DNA from 2 places in the Bacillus sp. JZ105 genome. Region 2 is predicted to be linked to the other one. Evidence: a T-box and tRNA genes for the amino acid it is inferred to sense, from the RefSeq annotation. Region 2 holds a T-box; the other holds one or more tRNA genes.
The links. A T-box is a leader RNA that pairs with one kind of tRNA and senses whether it is charged. The one in region 2 lies ahead of leuS (leucine--tRNA ligase), so its partner is inferred to be a tRNA-Leu.
Positions count from the first base shown of each region.

Region 1: it has a tRNA-Leu gene. The T-box ahead of leuS (leucine--tRNA ligase) is inferred to sense a tRNA for this amino acid. The anticodon was not compared.

Region 1 covers NZ_CP096387.1:881,442-889,629, reverse strand. The annotation lists gene M1D81_RS04450 (histidine phosphatase family protein) at 62-592, shown strand; gene M1D81_RS04445 (hypothetical protein) at 626-1,330, opposite strand; gene M1D81_RS04440 (TetR/AcrR family transcriptional regulator C-terminal domain-containing protein) at 2,224-2,775, opposite strand; gene M1D81_RS04435 (SDR family oxidoreductase) at 2,919-3,677, shown strand; gene M1D81_RS04430 (alpha/beta hydrolase) at 3,722-4,678, shown strand; partial or broken gene M1D81_RS04425 (alpha/beta hydrolase fold domain-containing protein) at 4,995-5,151, shown strand; tRNA gene M1D81_RS04420 (tRNA-Leu) at 5,277-5,358, opposite strand; tRNA gene M1D81_RS04415 (tRNA-Leu) at 5,396-5,484, opposite strand; tRNA gene M1D81_RS04410 (tRNA-Cys) at 5,499-5,569, opposite strand; tRNA gene M1D81_RS04405 (tRNA-Gly) at 5,575-5,649, opposite strand; tRNA gene M1D81_RS04400 (tRNA-Gln) at 5,657-5,728, opposite strand; tRNA gene M1D81_RS04395 (tRNA-His) at 5,738-5,813, opposite strand; tRNA gene M1D81_RS04390 (tRNA-Trp) at 5,843-5,916, opposite strand; tRNA gene M1D81_RS04385 (tRNA-Tyr) at 5,931-6,015, opposite strand; tRNA gene M1D81_RS04380 (tRNA-Thr) at 6,031-6,103, opposite strand; tRNA gene M1D81_RS04375 (tRNA-Phe) at 6,110-6,185, opposite strand; tRNA gene M1D81_RS04370 (tRNA-Asp) at 6,204-6,280, opposite strand; tRNA gene M1D81_RS04365 (tRNA-Met) at 6,285-6,361, opposite strand; tRNA gene M1D81_RS04360 (tRNA-Val) at 6,377-6,452, opposite strand; tRNA gene M1D81_RS04355 (tRNA-Glu) at 6,486-6,560, opposite strand; tRNA gene M1D81_RS04350 (tRNA-Ser) at 6,578-6,668, opposite strand; tRNA gene M1D81_RS04345 (tRNA-Asn) at 6,673-6,747, opposite strand; rRNA gene rrf (5S ribosomal RNA) at 6,757-6,872, opposite strand; rRNA gene M1D81_RS04335 (23S ribosomal RNA) at 6,982-8,188, opposite strand, start outside.
Region 2 covers NZ_CP096387.1:2,767,214-2,775,401, reverse strand. The annotation lists gene M1D81_RS14205 (ATP-binding cassette domain-containing protein) at 1-686, shown strand, start outside; gene M1D81_RS14200 (ABC transporter permease subunit) at 680-1,666, shown strand; gene M1D81_RS14195 (ABC transporter ATP-binding protein) at 1,688-2,386, shown strand; gene M1D81_RS14190 (ABC transporter permease) at 2,376-3,686, shown strand; gene M1D81_RS14185 (sunset domain-containing protein) at 3,750-4,448, opposite strand; gene M1D81_RS14180 (PAS domain-containing protein) at 4,735-5,538, opposite strand; gene M1D81_RS14175 (DUF4257 domain-containing protein) at 5,961-6,290, shown strand; T-box leader at 6,394-6,615, shown strand; gene leuS (leucine--tRNA ligase) at 6,713-8,188, shown strand, end outside.

The sequences.
Region 1 (8,188 bases), 1.9 Mb from region 2:
CATCCAATACTGGATGATTTTTTTATACTTAAATGAAAGGTGTATCCAATGAAAACATACTATTATCGTCAGACACTGCCATGCAGATGGACAATCTAAAGATGCAGCTTTAACACCACAAGGCATCACTCAGTCTCAAGAACTGGTACAGTTTTTTTCCAGCATTCATCTCAATCAAATTATCTCAAGTCCTTATAAACGAGCGATCCAAACTACTGAGCCCCTTGCTCATGCAAAACAGCTCGAGATAAAAATCGATCAGCGCCTCTCTGAACGTGTATTAAGCAGTAAACCAATAGACGATTGGTATGAGAAACTAAAGCTCAGTTTTACAGACTTACATATGGCCTGTGAAGGCGGAGAATCGAGCCAAGAAGCCATGAATCGTATTGTAGAAGCACTCCACGAACAAATAAAATTAGAAAAAGATCATACCCTATTCGTCACACATGGCAATATCATGAGCCTGCTTCTTAAACACGCCGATCCAACGATTGGATTCGAGGAGTGGAAGAAACTAAGCAATCCAGATGTCTATATCCTGAAATATTTTAGTCCAGATCATATAGAAGCAAAGCGAATATGGCAATAAAAAACGGTAGAATGAACTCTGCCGTTTTCTCATCTATTGCTGATAATAAAAGGCCTCTACCCACTCATACGGTTTCTTACGCTCCGCACACCATTTCATAAAGCCTCTTGTCTCGGTCTGCTGAAACGCCATCCAATCCATTAAAAGCTGGTCATAATAGACAGCTTGTTTTTGAACATTCGTGCGAGTTCTTTGATCTTGAATTAGCATCATAACACGTTCAATCCCTTGAATTCTCTCTTGATCCTTCTCATAGGTGCTTAAATAAAGATCTTCATGTATATGATGAAACGAATACCACAAGGCCGATAAATAGATTTCACAAATTTGAACAATCACACGCTGCTCCTTGCTGCCCCCAAGCTCTAGTGCCTTTAATAAATAGGGCAGCCCTTCTCCTTGATGTACAAACATACCTTGCCAGCGGTACGGTCTCACATCCATTGGGTCAACATTCTCCCACGTTTGAAAAACAGGCTGGATCACCCCATTTACCAGCGGATACACAAGCAGATGATGACCATCCTCAAATCGTTCAATCCACTCAAACAGCCAAGCAGCAAATTCACGCTGTACTTCAAAATCATTCTCCTTCATTTCTTCAATAAAGGACTGAAGAACTTTTAGCGCATCTTTACGCAAGCCCTGTTCTTTTCTCACACAGTACTGTCTAAAAAGAGGATAATCATTTGAGCCCTCGTCTTGAATGATGGTCTGTAATATCGTCTTCGATTGCAAGATCACAACACCGCCTTTTTACATCTATTCTTTTCTATGTTGATGAATGAATTGAATGTCTTTTTGATCATGTTCAAGATGTCCTTCAAGAATCATGTTTTAAAAAGCGATATCACCATCAAACGATATACGTTTGAAACATTCCCTCCTGTCAGTAATTCTTCATTGTCATATTAATTTTTCATGAAGATCTTCCCTATAACTAGGTGACAATGCTTATGTCCGTTAAAGATGTATATTTGCCCCCAATGATCAATTCAGTTTAAACGATGATTAAAAACAATCGAATATCTTAGATCACACAGTCAGTAACTTTTGACTTAATCATTAGATCATCGTTTCAAGGTTATTTCCCGGGCAAGTATCTGATTGATCCACCTGTCTTTAGATCGCTAAATGTATCTTATCAAATATTGTGAATCATCTAAAGGTATCATGTTCTCTATTTTCTAATAGGTTGATATGTTCTATCTACAAAACAAAAAATAAACCTCGAGCTTCTTATGTCGAGTGAAATTAGAGTGTAAAGCAAGAATGGGAAAATACTATTAGAAAAGTTGATGGGGGATGTCGAAATGAATACAGTAGAAGAAATGATGGAAGATTGCTATGTACCTTAGCATTTGGAAGTCTAATGAAGAACGTCAAAAGTTTTTATCAGAAATGTTTTACGAATTCTACAATAATGAGAATATACCGAGGGTTGAAGAAAACTGGGAATGATTATTAACTAAACACAAGGAAGGAATCTCAGAATTCCCTTTTGGCTTCTTTTACTAAAGCACCCGTTACTTTCAGTGCAATATTTAACAATCTTTTATGTGGTAAAAGATAAAAAAGCCATCTTTCCTTTTGAAGTATCTTCCCACAGTCTTTGCATGTGTCCCTGCATTTTATAATTTAAGGATGTTTACTAAAAGTACATTCATTTCATCAGCGGATTCTTTAAAATCATGACGATACCACTCAATAATTAACCCAATAATTGCATTAGCTAAATAGGAATAGAAATACTCATTATGTACCACGTGGTGTACCACATATTTATCTTCTTTACAAAGTAAACGTATCTCATCGAATAACATGAAATAATACTCTGTAGATACATCTTGAGATAATACAATTTTATAAAAATCCTCATATTTTTTTATATGGTGAAAAATACGAACTGTATTTGGATCCAAACTTTCTATTTCAAGAAGTTCTGTATGACGATAAGGCTCATAATAAGATTCTTTTAAATCTAACATGATTTCCTCAAAAAACTCCTTAAAGACATCTCCCACCTCTTGATAATGGAAGTAGAATGTACCTCGATTTATATTTGCCTCTTTACAAAGTTCAGTTACCTTTATATTAGTTAATAGTTTCTTTTTTAATAGGTTAGTTAATGCAAAATGTATATTTTGCTTTGTTTTTAGAACACGCAGATCATTTTTATTCACATAGATCTTCTCCTTTATTAAACACTTTCTGATTTTCTGTTCAATATTAAACAATTTGATAGTTTTTTGTTTATTGAATTCGCTTTCAAATTAATAATATAATTTTATCAAACAAATGTACAATAAAGAAAAGAGGATCTACGATGAGATTAAAAAACAAAGTAGCTATCGTAACAGGTGCAGCTTCAGGTATGGGGAAAGCAATCGCAGAACTTTATGCAAAAGAAGGAGCAAAAGTAGTCGTTTCTGACTACAATTTCGAAGGGGCTCAAGCAGTCACAGAAGCTATTAACAACAATGGAGGGGTTGCCGTTGCAAACCGTACTAATGTTGCTGAATTAGCAGACTTAGAAAAGTTATTTACTGAAACAAAAGAGGCCTTTGGAAAGCTAGACATTTTAGTCAACAACGCAGGTATTATGGATGGAATGGAACCGGTTGGTGAAATTTCTGATGAGAGATGGGACCGTGTATTTGCCGTTAACACGACGGGTGTTATGCGTGCAATGCGTATCGCAACTAACATCTTCTTAGAACAAGGTCATGGCGTAATCGTAAATAACATTTCAGCAGGCGGCATACGCGGGGGACGTGCTGGAGCAGCTTATACAGCCTCTAAGCACGCAGTAACCGGACTAACGCAAAACACTGCATACATGTATGCTTTATCTGGTATACGTTGTAATGGTATTGCACCTGGTGGTGTCGAGACTAATATCGCTGCATCTATGACGAATATCTCCGAATTTGGAAATGGTCGCCAAATTACTGGTATGGGTACAATGCCACGTGCTGGGAAACCAGTTGAAATTGCTCAACTTGCTGTTTTCTTAGGTTCTGATGAATCAAGCTTCGTAAATGGGCAAGTAATCGCAGCTGACGCAGGCTGGACCTCATACTAATTTTAAAGATAAATATTTTAAAACAATCCTGAAGGAGTGTTCAAATGAAGAACCGAATAAACCCTGATTTATTATCAGTCTTAGAAATGTTTTCATTTGACGATCTACGCCCAGAGGATGTGCCAGCACTCCGAGAAAGCCAAGCTCAACTGCGTATACCTGCAATTGTTGATGATTCCCTATCATTAACAGATGAAACCATTGTAGGACCAAATGCTAATCCATTAAGGGTAAGAATTTATCGGCCAAAATCAATGAATGAATCCTTACCTGTTCTATTATGGATACATGGTGGCGGTTATATCATAGGGACTATTGAGGGTGATGATGATCTTTGTATGAAATTTGTAAAAGAAGCTAACTGTGTGGTCGTTTCTGTAGACTACCGCTTAGCTCCTGAGCATCCTTATCCAGCACCAATTGAAGATTGCTATGCAGCGTTAAAATGGATTGCTGATAATGCAGATACATTAAACATTGATCCGAAAAAAATTGGTGTCGCAGGGAATAGTGCTGGCGGCGGACTAACAGCAGCATTGACATTATTAGCCCGCGATCGAAAATATCCTGATATTTGTTTTCAAATGCCGCTCTATCCAATGATTGATGACCAAAATAATACACCATCAGCAAATGAAATTAAAGAAGGCTTAATTTGGAATCAAAAGACAAATGAACAGGGATGGAAAATGTATTTAGGTGAAATATATGGTACGGAAAACATTCCTGCCTATGCAGCCCCAGCACGAGCAGAGGACTATAGTAACTTGCCGTACACCTACACATGTGTCGGTCAATTAGACCCGTTCCGCGATGAAACAATAACCTATGTAACTAAACTTGCCCAAGCTGGTGTTGATGTAGAATTTCACTTGTATCCTGGATGCTATCATGGTTTCGAAGAATTGAATCCAAATGCAGACATATCTGTCCAAACTAAGAATGAATATTTACAAGCCGTTAAGAAGGCTTTCGAAAGAGTAGTAAAGGCAGAGGTTTAAACTTTTCACAAAAGAAAGAATCAAAAAGATTACATCGGCAGAATTAAAAAGTAAATGGAGTGAAAAGGGATAGTACCTAATTAGGTGGTACTATCCCTACTTTATTTTTATGCTTATCAAACTAATGTTAAAAAGGTTGGTTCAATAAGAACATCATTTTCGTACAATATAATTTTGTGCATATTTATGAAGGTATTTTAAACTGGACGGTTTCAGACTTACTCTTTCCAAGTTTAATAATGTTATCTTACATATTATGAATTATATCCAGATCATACGGAAGGTATGTAAATGCGTATGGCAAATTCTCTATTCCGGTGGAGATAGTGCAGGAGGAAATCTGGAGACGGTTGTATCGCTGGCAGAAGAAAGAAGCGGTCCAAAGCCGGTATTTCAACTACTTTTATATCCTTATATAGGCTATATTAGGAGAAGAGCCAGCTTCATTACGTGATAATGCAGAAGGCTATCTTTAGAGCAAAAGTTCAATCAATCTACGCACACGATTTTGGTTTTTTAGTCGCTTATAGTCGCGCGTTAGAACACAAAGAAAAAGGCCTCAACTTAATGTTGAGGCCTTGATTCTAAAGCAATTTGATACCGGTGGCCGGGGTCGAACCGGCACTCCGTGAGGAACACGATTTTGAGTCGTGCGCGTCTGCCAATTCCGCCACACCGGCATGATTATAAAAGAGCGCATCTTATATTAAAAAACAATGGTGCCGAGGGCCGGACTTGAACCGGCACGGTAGTCACCTACCGCAGGATTTTAAGTCCTGTGTGTCTGCCAATTCCACCACCCCGGCAGTCTTTTCAAAAAAGGCGACACCCGGATTTGAACCGGGGATAAAGGTTTTGCAGACCTCTGCCTTACCACTTGGCTATGCCGCCATTATTGGAGCGGAAGACGGGATTCGAACCCGCGACCCCCACCTTGGCAAGGTGGTGTTCTACCACTGAACTACTTCCGCATATCAACTGGGCTAGCTGGATTCGAACCAACGCATGACGGAGTCAAAGTCCGTTGCCTTACCGCTTGGCTATAGCCCAATAATAAAATGGGGCGATTGATGGGAATCGAACCCACGAGTGCCAGAGCCACAATCTGGTGCGTTAACCACTTCGCCACAACCGCCATAGATGTAATGAATTATAAAGTATAATTGGCAGGGGCAGTAGGAATCGAACCCACACCGGAGGTTTTGGAGACCTCTGTTCTACCGTTAAACTATGCCCCTATGAAAACAAAAAATGGTGGAGGGGGGCGGATTCGAACCGCCGAACCCGGAGGGAGCGGATTTACAGTCCGCCGCGTTTAGCCACTTCGCTACCCCTCCACTTTTGAAAAACAGTGCCGGCAAGAGGACTTGAACCCCCAACCTACTGATTACAAGTCAGTTGCTCTACCAATTGAGCTACACCGGCAAATAGTGGTGGCTCGGGACGGAATCGAACCGCCGACACACGGATTTTCAGTCCGTTGCTCTACCAACTGAGCTACCGAGCCAAGTATTCTTTTGAAAAATGGCGGTCCGGACGGGACTCGAACCCGCGACCTCCTGCGTGACAGGCAGGCATTCTAACCAACTGAACTACCGGACCATTTTGGTTGCGGGGGCAGGATTTGAACCTGCGACCTTCGGGTTATGAGCCCGACGAGCTACCGAACTGCTCCACCCCGCGACGATATAAAAGATATGGTGGAGGATGACGGGCTCGAACCGCCGACCCTCTGCTTGTAAGGCAGATGCTCTCCCAGCTGAGCTAATCCTCCGAATAATAAATGCTGGTGTATATTCTATAAAAATGGTGACCCGTACGGGATTCGAACCCGTGTTACCGCCGTGAAAGGGCGGTGTCTTAACCGCTTGACCAACGGGCCCTTTATTATGTAAATTGTGGCGGAGAGCAAGGGATTCGAACCCTTGAGACGGGGTTACCGCCTACACGATTTCCAATCGTGCTCCTTCGGCCACTCGGACAGCTCTCCAAATTGGCTCCGCAGGTAGGATTCGAACCTACGACCGATCGGTTAACAGCCGATAGCTCTACCACTGAGCTACTGCGGAATGAAGAAAGCCTGGCGATGTCCTACTCTCACAGGGGGAAACCCCCAACTACCATCGGCGCTGAAGAGCTTAACTTCCGTGTTCGGTATGGGAACGGGTGTGACCTCTTCGCCATCATCACCAGACAATTTAGTGACAAAAGATATTATACTATGTATTGAAAATAAATCAAGAGATATTTTAAAAATATTCTCTCAAAACTAGATAACAATGTTCATGCTTCACAATAGAATATAGGTTAAGTCCTCGATCTATTAGTATCTGTCAGCTCCACGTGTCACCACGCTTCCACCTCAGACCTATCAACCTGATCATCTTTCAGGGATCTTACTTCCTTACGGAATGGGAAATCTCATCTTGAGGGGGGCTTCATGCTTAGATGCTTTCAGCACTTATCCCGTCCGCACATAGCTACCCAGCGATGCCCTTGGCAGAACAACTGGTACACCAGCGGTGCGTCCATCCCGGTCCTCTCGTACTAAGGACAGCTCCTCTCAAATTTCCTGCGCCCGCGACGGATAGGGACCGAACTGTCTCACGACGTTCTGAACCCAGCTCGCGTACCGCTTTAATGGGCGAACAGCCCAACCCTTGGGACCGACTACAGCCCCAGGATGCGATGAGCCGACATCGAGGTGCCAAACCTCCCCGTCGATGTGGACTCTTGGGGGAGATAAGCCTGTTATCCCCGGGGTAGCTTTTATCCGTTGAGCGATGGCCCTTCCATGCGGAACCACCGGATCACTAAGCCCGACTTTCGTCCCTGCTCGACTTGTAGGTCTCGCAGTCAAGCTCCCTTGTGCCTTTACACTCTGCGAATGATTTCCAACCATTCTGAGGGAACCTTTGGGCGCCTCCGTTACATTTTAGGAGGCGACCGCCCCAGTCAAACTGCCCACCTGACACTGTCTCCCTGCCCGATAAGGGCAGCGGGTTAGAAGGTCAATACAGCCAGGGTAGTATCCCACCGATGCCTCCACCGAAGCTAGCGCTCCGGTTTCCAAGGCTCCTACCTATCCTGTACAAGCTGTACCAACATTCAATATCAGGCTGCAGTAAAGCTCCACGGGGTCTTTCCGTCCTGTCGCGGGTAACCTGCATCTTCACAGGTACTATAATTTCACCGAGTCTCTCGTTGAGACAGTGCCCAGATCGTTGCGCCTTTCGTGCGGGTCGGAACTTACCCGACAAGGAATTTCGCTACCTTAGGACCGTTATAGTTACGGCCGCCGTTTACTGGGGCTTCAATTCGCACCTTCGCTTACGCTAAGCGCTCCTCTTAACCTTCCAGCACCGGGCAGGCGTCAGCCCCTATACTTCGCCTTACGGCTTCGCAGAGACCTGTGTTTTTGCTAAACAGTCGCCTGGGCCTATTCACTGCGGCTTCTCGGGGCTTTAACACCCTAAGAAGCACCCCTTCTCCCGAAGTTACGGGGTCATT
Region 2 (8,188 bases):
TGAAAGACCACCCTTTAGTGAAGCAAAATATTGTGTTTATGCCAGTCGTGAATCCATACTTTGACAGATACAATTACGGACAGCTTGTCCAGCTGTTAAAGCATATTTATCCGAGGTTTGACGTGACTTATGCCAATGAACTTGTGAACCGGTATGAAATTCCGGAAAAAGTAAAATATCGTGAATTGTCGACAGGGTTAAAGAAACAGCTGTCATTAATTTTAAGCTTTGCCATCAAACCAGCGGTCATTTTATTAGATGAGCCGACTGATGGAATTGATGCCGTCACAAGAAATGATGTTCTTCAGCTCATGATCGACGAAGTGGCAGAACGTGAAACAACGATTTTAATTACATCTCACCGTTTAGAGGATATTGAGCGTATGTGTAATCGAATCGGATTTTTAGAAGGAAATGAACTCACAAGTGTCATGGATTTAGATGAATTAAAAAATGACTATGTCAAAATCCAAATGGTCTTTGAAGAAGATATGAACTTAAGTATTCGAAAAAATAGTGTTGCGATTTTGGATCAAGCGGGCGTTTTCTATACAGCGCTTGTTCTAAAAACCGACGAAGAAGCTAAAGAGTACTTGAAGTCACTGAAGCCAAAAGTATGGCATGAACTGCCTGTGAATTTAGAAGAAGTATTCATTGCGAAGTTTGGAGGGAAACGCAGATGGTAAAGCGGCAATTATTATATAAGGAGTGGAAGCAATATGAGCTGACATTCATTTTAGTGATGCTTGTTGCGGTGTTTGCGACGCCATTATCCCTCTTAATGGATTACTCAACCTTTCAAGATTGTTTGAAAAATCCAGACTGTATAATGGATACAACAACATTCACCTATATGTTCAAGAAGGATGCATTTCTCTCACTTTCATGGGTAATGGGAATATATTTCGCTGTGATTCAGCTAGGGTTTGAGAGAAATAAAGGGCAGATGGACTTTACATTATCCTTGCCATTTAGCAGAAGTACCATCTTTCACTCCAAATTTTTCTTAGGTGCTGGCATCATCGCAAGCGTTCATGTTGTCTCATATCTTATCATTTATTTACTCAAATTAGGCCTTCAGCCAATAGAAACACCTGAGTTAAACAGTCGTTATTTTTATGCACTGTTGTCAGCTTTGATGATCTACAGTTTATTTTTTGCAGCAGGTACATTAACAGGAAGTGCTATATCCCAAGCAATCGTTGGATTCAGTACGTCCATTCTCCCATTTTTGTTAATTGGACTTCCGATCGTTCATTTAGATTTTATCTTTAGAACAAGTGAGAGGTGGATAGATACGAGCTTCAATTATTTGATATCGCCTATTTCACCAATTACTTATATTACAAATGACATTTATCAACAAGAATATCGACACTGGTTCAATGGTGAAGAATTCATCATTCCACTTGTCATGATGGTCATATTTTACCTAATTGGTTTGTTTAGCTTTATAAAACATCCAATTGAAAGAAATGGCCGCTTCTTCCTTTACTCAAGTATGGATAGACCTATTCAGATTATGGTCATTGTCTTCGGTGTTCTAGGATTTGGATGGTTTGGTTTTTCTTCAGATAATTCCATATTTGGTTATATCGTTGGTATGCTCATCGGTGGAGTCGTAGGCGCATTAACGAGTTATTTCTTAATCTATCGAAAAAGATAAACAGAGAGCAGGGGAGTAGAGATGATTCAGATTCAAGCATTAGATCACGAGTTTAAAATTGGTAAAAAAGGCAGGGAAAATGAAATTCCTGTGCTGAAAGGGATTGACCTCTCCATCAAAAGAGGCGACATTGCTTGTATTGTTGGACGAAGTGGTTCGGGGAAATCGACTTTATTGAACTTAATATCAGGCTATATTACGCCAACGAGCGGAAAAATTGTCATTGATGGAACTGATGTGACCGGCTTTAATGAAAAAGAATGGGCAGACTTTCGCTTAGATCACTTTGGCTTTATTTTTCAAAGCTTTCAGTTGATCGGGAGCTTAACAACGTATGAGAATGTTGAACTTCCACTCACTTTAAAAGGTGTGAAGCCGTCTGAACGAAAAGTGAAAGTAAAAGAAATGCTGAAACGAGTAGGACTCGAACATCATGCAGGACATTACCCGAATGAACTGTCAGGCGGACAGCAGCAGCGTGTGAGTATTGCAAGAGCCTTGATTTTAAATCCATCAATTATTTTAGCGGATGAACCAACAGGGAGTCTGGATTCAGAAACGGAAGGAGAAATTCTAGCCTTTATCCAGCAGCTCAATCGTGAAAAAGGAATTACATTTGTCATCATTACACATGACGATGAAGTCGCTTCAATCGCAGACACAACGTTCCAGCTTCACGATGGTGTATTAAAGAAAGGGGAACAATCCATTGAAATTTAGAGATCAGGTCAAATTCATTAGAAGAAATATGAAGAAAAATAGATTGCGTGTGTTTATGACCATTCTTGCGACAACAATGGCATGTTCTTTCTTAATCGTACTAGCGTCTGTTGGTTTTGGTTTGCAAAAATCAGCTCAAGATGAAATCATGAAGCAGCAAATCATCACAGAAATTAAAGTGTTAGGAAAAGAAAAAGGAGACGTCAAGATTGATGATTTAAAGAAATATGATCATGTGAAATCTGTTGTCTCAAGAACGGCGATCAATCCATCGGTTAACGTCGAGCTCGATAACCGTTCAAGTGAAACACAGGCTGCTTTGACCGATATGAAAGAAGAAAAAGAAGCAGGGCTTGAACTAGACCGAGGAAAAGTCCCAACATCAGCGAACGAAATTGTGGTCGGGTACCATATGGCGCAGCAACTGTGGACAAAAAAAGAACGCGAAGCCTATGAAAAAGAATTAAACCAGACGTCAAATGGGGAAGAAACACCGAAGGAGCCAAAAGGCTACACGAAGGATATTTTAAATAAAGTGATTCAAATCAAAGTGCCAAAACTAAATGAAGAAGGGGAAGTCGTCAAAGAAAAAACATTTGATTTCCGCGTAGTAGGTGTTTTGAAAAAGCCGAATTTGGAGTGGCAGGAGGATCATAAAATTCTGATTCCGAATGCTTATGAAAAAGAATTTGGTCAAATACTCGACCTGTCTCCTGAAGCAGGAAATGTCGAGAAAATGACTTCTGTTTATGCAGATAAATTCGACAATGTCGGTGCACTCACGAATAAACTGACAGATGAGGGCTATCAAGTCATCTCTGTGACGAACCAGCTTGAAGGAATGGATATGTTCTTTACGGTCTTCAAAATTGGACTCATTTTTGTCGGATGTATTGCAGTCATTATTTCTGCCATAGGAATTTTCAATACGATGACCATGGCGGTAACAGAGCGAACACAAGAGATTGGGATTATGAAAGCCATTGGCGCGAATCCATCCATTATCAAGCGAATGTTCCTAATGGAAAGTGCTTATATTGGAGTAATCGGATCAATCATCGGTATTATCATCTCATATTTGATTAGTTTCGCCGTTAATTTGATCATCCCAGCCATTTTGTCGTCCATGTCTGAGGGAGGATCAAGCGATCAATTCTCGATTACTTTTTCCTATATTCCACTCAGCCTTGTCATTACAGCGACAGTGATCAGCGCAGGGGTAGCGATCATCTCAGGGCTTAACCCGGCACGTAAGGCAACAAAAACGAATGTATTAGCAGCTTTAAGAAGAGAAATCTAAAAAAGAACCTCCTGAAAACCATTGGGCGCTCAGGAGGTTCTTTTTTATCTTAAATACACACCGCTATTGCTTAGGTGCCCTGTATCCGGCACGCTCTGCTTCTTCTACTGAGCAGAACATTTTGGTTACATTCTTTGTTCTAGAGTAGTATCTGCTGCTTGGTGTGTGGTAAATGCCATTGACACTTCCTTTAATGTTACAGGCAGCCGATTCTTTTTTTGTTTCCTTTTGTGATTCATGACCGCCTGTGCTTTTTCCTTCACCTTTAGGTGCGGAGCGCTGGACGGTGGAAGACTTCGTATCGCTGCTGCTATTCTTGTTTTCTTGTTTGAGTGTTTTATTGCTGGAGGTAAGCTTGTCTATTTTCTCTTCAAGCGATTGAATGGTCTTTTCTTGCTGTTTGACCGTTTCTTTTTCCGAGGTGATGGTTTCCAGCTTTTTTTCCAGCTTTTCTTTTTCCTTCTCCGCGTCTTCTAAAGAGGAGGTAAGCGACTCTTTATCAGCTTTTAAGCGCGAAATGTCAGATGAGAGTTCCTTTTGATCCTTTAACAGCTGTTCGGAAGATGGATCGGCTTGTGCCTTTGGTGCATTTCCAGCAGTAAGCGGTAATGACATAATGGAAAAGAAGAGACCAATGATCAAAAAAGGATAAAAAAGTTTCTTTGAAAAAATCAGCTCGTTCTTGTGTTTGAGTAAGAAGAAATTGACGGCATATCCGATGGCAAAACAAACACATAAAAGACCTATGATGAGTAACAACATATCTAACAGCCCCCTAAATTGCTATTTACACCTATCATACCTCATTTTTCCATTTTGGGGAGCGGTTCAATTAAACAAACCCTGTTTACACAGGGTTTTCCAGCGTGTAGACAAACCCTCGCATTCTTTGTCAGTCCTGCGTGCTGGTGCTCACGAATATCAAATTCGCTCCGCGCCAGTACTCGTCCTTCCTAGACTGCAAAGGTTTTCTATCACGCTGAAAAGAAGACAAAGGGCTAAAATAAAGATCATTTTAGCCCTTTGTCAACAATCTGAAAAACCCTGTTTACACAGGGTTTTCAGCTAATGCTAATCCTTTTATGGCTTCTTTTACTGTCAAATAAGTGATCGTATTCTGGAAATCTGTATCGAGGTCTTTCATTTTCAGCGCAAGCTGCGGCTTAATCCCAGTGATAATCAGTTCGGTTCCAGTTAGATTGAGAAGATGATGCAGTTTGAAAATACGTGCTGCGACGGAATCATCGACCTCGATTAAACCAGAAAGGTCGACAATTAAATAATCATCCTTTGAATCATCTAATATACAGGTTAACTTAGCGACAATGGCATCAAAGCGTTCTTCAGATAATTTTCCGATAAGCGGAAGAACAGATACACCATTTTTGATTGGGACGATTGGCGTCGAAAGAGAGGTGACTTCCTGTAAGGAATCTTCTAGGAGCTGTTCATATTCTTTCTGTTTCGTAATATCCTTTTGAAAACCAATGAAAAATGTTTTGTCATCTTGTTCAATGTATAGAGGATCTATATTGAGTTCATTCCAAAAAAAAGTGCCGTCTTTTTTATAATTTTTTAGCTGTGTGGTAATAGGTGTTTTGTTTTGAATTCCGTGGCGAATTAAAGCAAGCTGCTTTTGATCCGTGTCTTGTCCTTGAAGGAATCGACAATTACGACCAAGAATCTCATCTGGTTTGTATCCAGTCATTTGTGTAAAGCCGTGATTCACATAAACGATAGGGTTATCCTCTAAGGAAGGGTCTGTAATGACAACACCGATCCGCGCATGATCCAGCGCTTTTTTGATGAGTTCAAGCTGTTTTTGCAAGCCGAAAATGTTCGAGCTGACCATATTACCCTCCTTTGCTGCTATAAGACATATCAAATGGTTGTCTTTTCAACCAAATGAATCCTTTTAAACGTAACATAACATATGTTCTGTTTCAACGATTGCAAACGCTTTGTTAAATTTGTCATCATAGTTTGTCCTCCATTAGAATAGAGTAAGTAAGGAGACTTTTCATTAGAAAAAGAAGGAATCAATTACTCATCATTCATAAAATGACAAAAATAGTTAATATGGATTAGGTAAAAATGATTCCAATGCATCAAGATTGTTTTTGGGTCATTCACATATAATGGAAGAAACAAGCTTTTTTTCTTCGTTAGAGAGAATAGACCTTTTACATGGATTATGACGGAACAGCAGAATGGCATTACAGGGGGCTGGACAGCCTGAAGTCGCTTTACTATTCTAAGGGCTTTAGGAAGGTGATGAAAATGCTGCAACAAGTCATTATTGCTTGTGCCATTGGAGGGGTCATGGGCATTCTCGGTCACGTAAAGAAAAAAGGCAGGCTAGAGAAGCCCAGAATGACAAAAAAGTTTATTTACTTAGGGTTTATTGAAGATTGGCTCGTTGGGATGATTGCCGCTACACTGCTTGTCTTATCCTCAAATCCCGATTCTAGTCTGCACTTGATCATCTTATCCATTATTTCAGGTTACGGAGGAGAAGCAGTTCTGCGAAGCTTTGATTTTGTGAGAGAACAGCATTCACAGGATGCAGACTCCAACCGTCATAACCGATCTCCACACGAATAATATCCTCTACTTTACCCTAGTCTAGGGTACATTCCCATTGTATACAAACCTGCTTGCACTTATGATCATAATTCTATAAAATACTACTTAGATGACGGTTACGATAAGAACAGTGAAGAGGAGTAGTAGGAAAGCAGTATTTGTCTTTAGAGAATTGACGGCTGGTGAAAGTCAATCAAATCTGCTTCTGAACTCGCCTCAGAGTTGCAGTTGCGTTAAAGCTTCTGTCGCATGTCTGCGTTAAAGATATTAAGTGAGCGTACGAACAGCATGTTACGCTAACAAGGGTGGTACCGCGGGAACCAAAAAATCTCTCGTCCCTTTCCAGGGATGAGGGTTTTTTGTTGATTTTAGAAAAATCTGAATTCTTGCAGTGGTCATCTAAGCAGATAAAGCCGTACATATTAAAGGAGGTTTTCACATTGAGTTTTCAGCATCGGGAAATTGAAAAGAAGTGGCAGGATTATTGGCTGACACATAAAACATTCGCCACATCTGACTCGGAAGATAAACCGAAGTTTTATGCACTTGATATGTTTCCATATCCATCAGGAGCAGGGCTTCATGTCGGGCACCCTGAGGGCTATACAGCAACGGATATTCTATCACGCATGAAGCGTATGCAGGGATATGATGTTCTTCATCCAATGGGGTGGGACGCATTTGGTCTCCCGGCAGAACAGTATGCACTTGATACAGGAAATGACCCGGCGGCCTTTACAGAAGAGAACATCAATAACTTCCGCCGCCAAATTCAATCACTAGGGTTCTCGTATGATTGGGATCGAGAAATCAACACGACAGATCCGAATTACTACAAATGGACACAATGGATTTTCTTGAAATTGTATGAAAAAGGATTGGCCTATATCGATGAAGTACCAGTGAACTGGTGCCCAGCGCTTGGCACAGTGCTTGCAAATGAAGAAGTCATTGATGGAAAAAGTGAACGCGGAGGCCATCCTGTTGAAAGACGTCCTATGAAGCAGTGGATGCTAAAGATTACAGCATATGCGGACAGGCTGTTAGAAGATTTAGAGGACATTGATTGGCCTGAAAGCATCAAAGATATGCAGCGTAACTGGATCGGACGCTCTGAAGGAGCGCACGTTCATTTTGAAGTAGAAGGACATGACGAACAGTTTACGGTTTTCACAACGCGTCCTGATACACTATTTGGCGCAACATATGCAGTGCTTGCACCAGAGCATGCACTTGTTGAAAAAATTACATCAGATGCTCAAAAAGAAGCTGTCAAAGCGTATATCAAAGAGATTCAATCAAAGAGTGATTTAGAGCGGACAGATCTTGCTAAAACGAAGACAGGTATTTTCACAGGAGCGTATGCCATCAATCCTTTAAATGGTGAAAAGATGCCGATCTGGATTGCCGATTACGTGCTGGCGACTTATGGAACTGGAGCCATTATGGCGGTTCCTGCCCATGATGAACGTGACTATGAATTCGCCAAAACCTTTGATCTTCCAATTAAAGAAGTTGTAGAAGGCGGAGACATTGAAAAAGAAGCCTACACAGGTGATGGAAAGCACATTAACTCTGATTTCTTAAATGGCTTAGGAAAAGAAGAAGCGATTGAAAAAGCGATTGCATGGCTTGAAGAACATCAAAAAGGTGAAAAGAAAGTCACATATCGTTTAAGAGACTGGCTGTTCAGCCGTCAGCGCTACTGGGGTGAGCCGATTCCAATCATTCATTGGGAGGACGGAACATCTTCAGCCGTTTCAGAAGAAGAGCTTCCACTGATCTTGCCTAAGACATCTGAGATTAAGCCAAGTGGTACAGGTGAATCACCATTAGCCAATATTAAAGACTGGGTGGAGGTTGTAGATCCTGTTACAGGTAAAAAAGGCCGCCGCGAAACGAATACAATGCCGCAA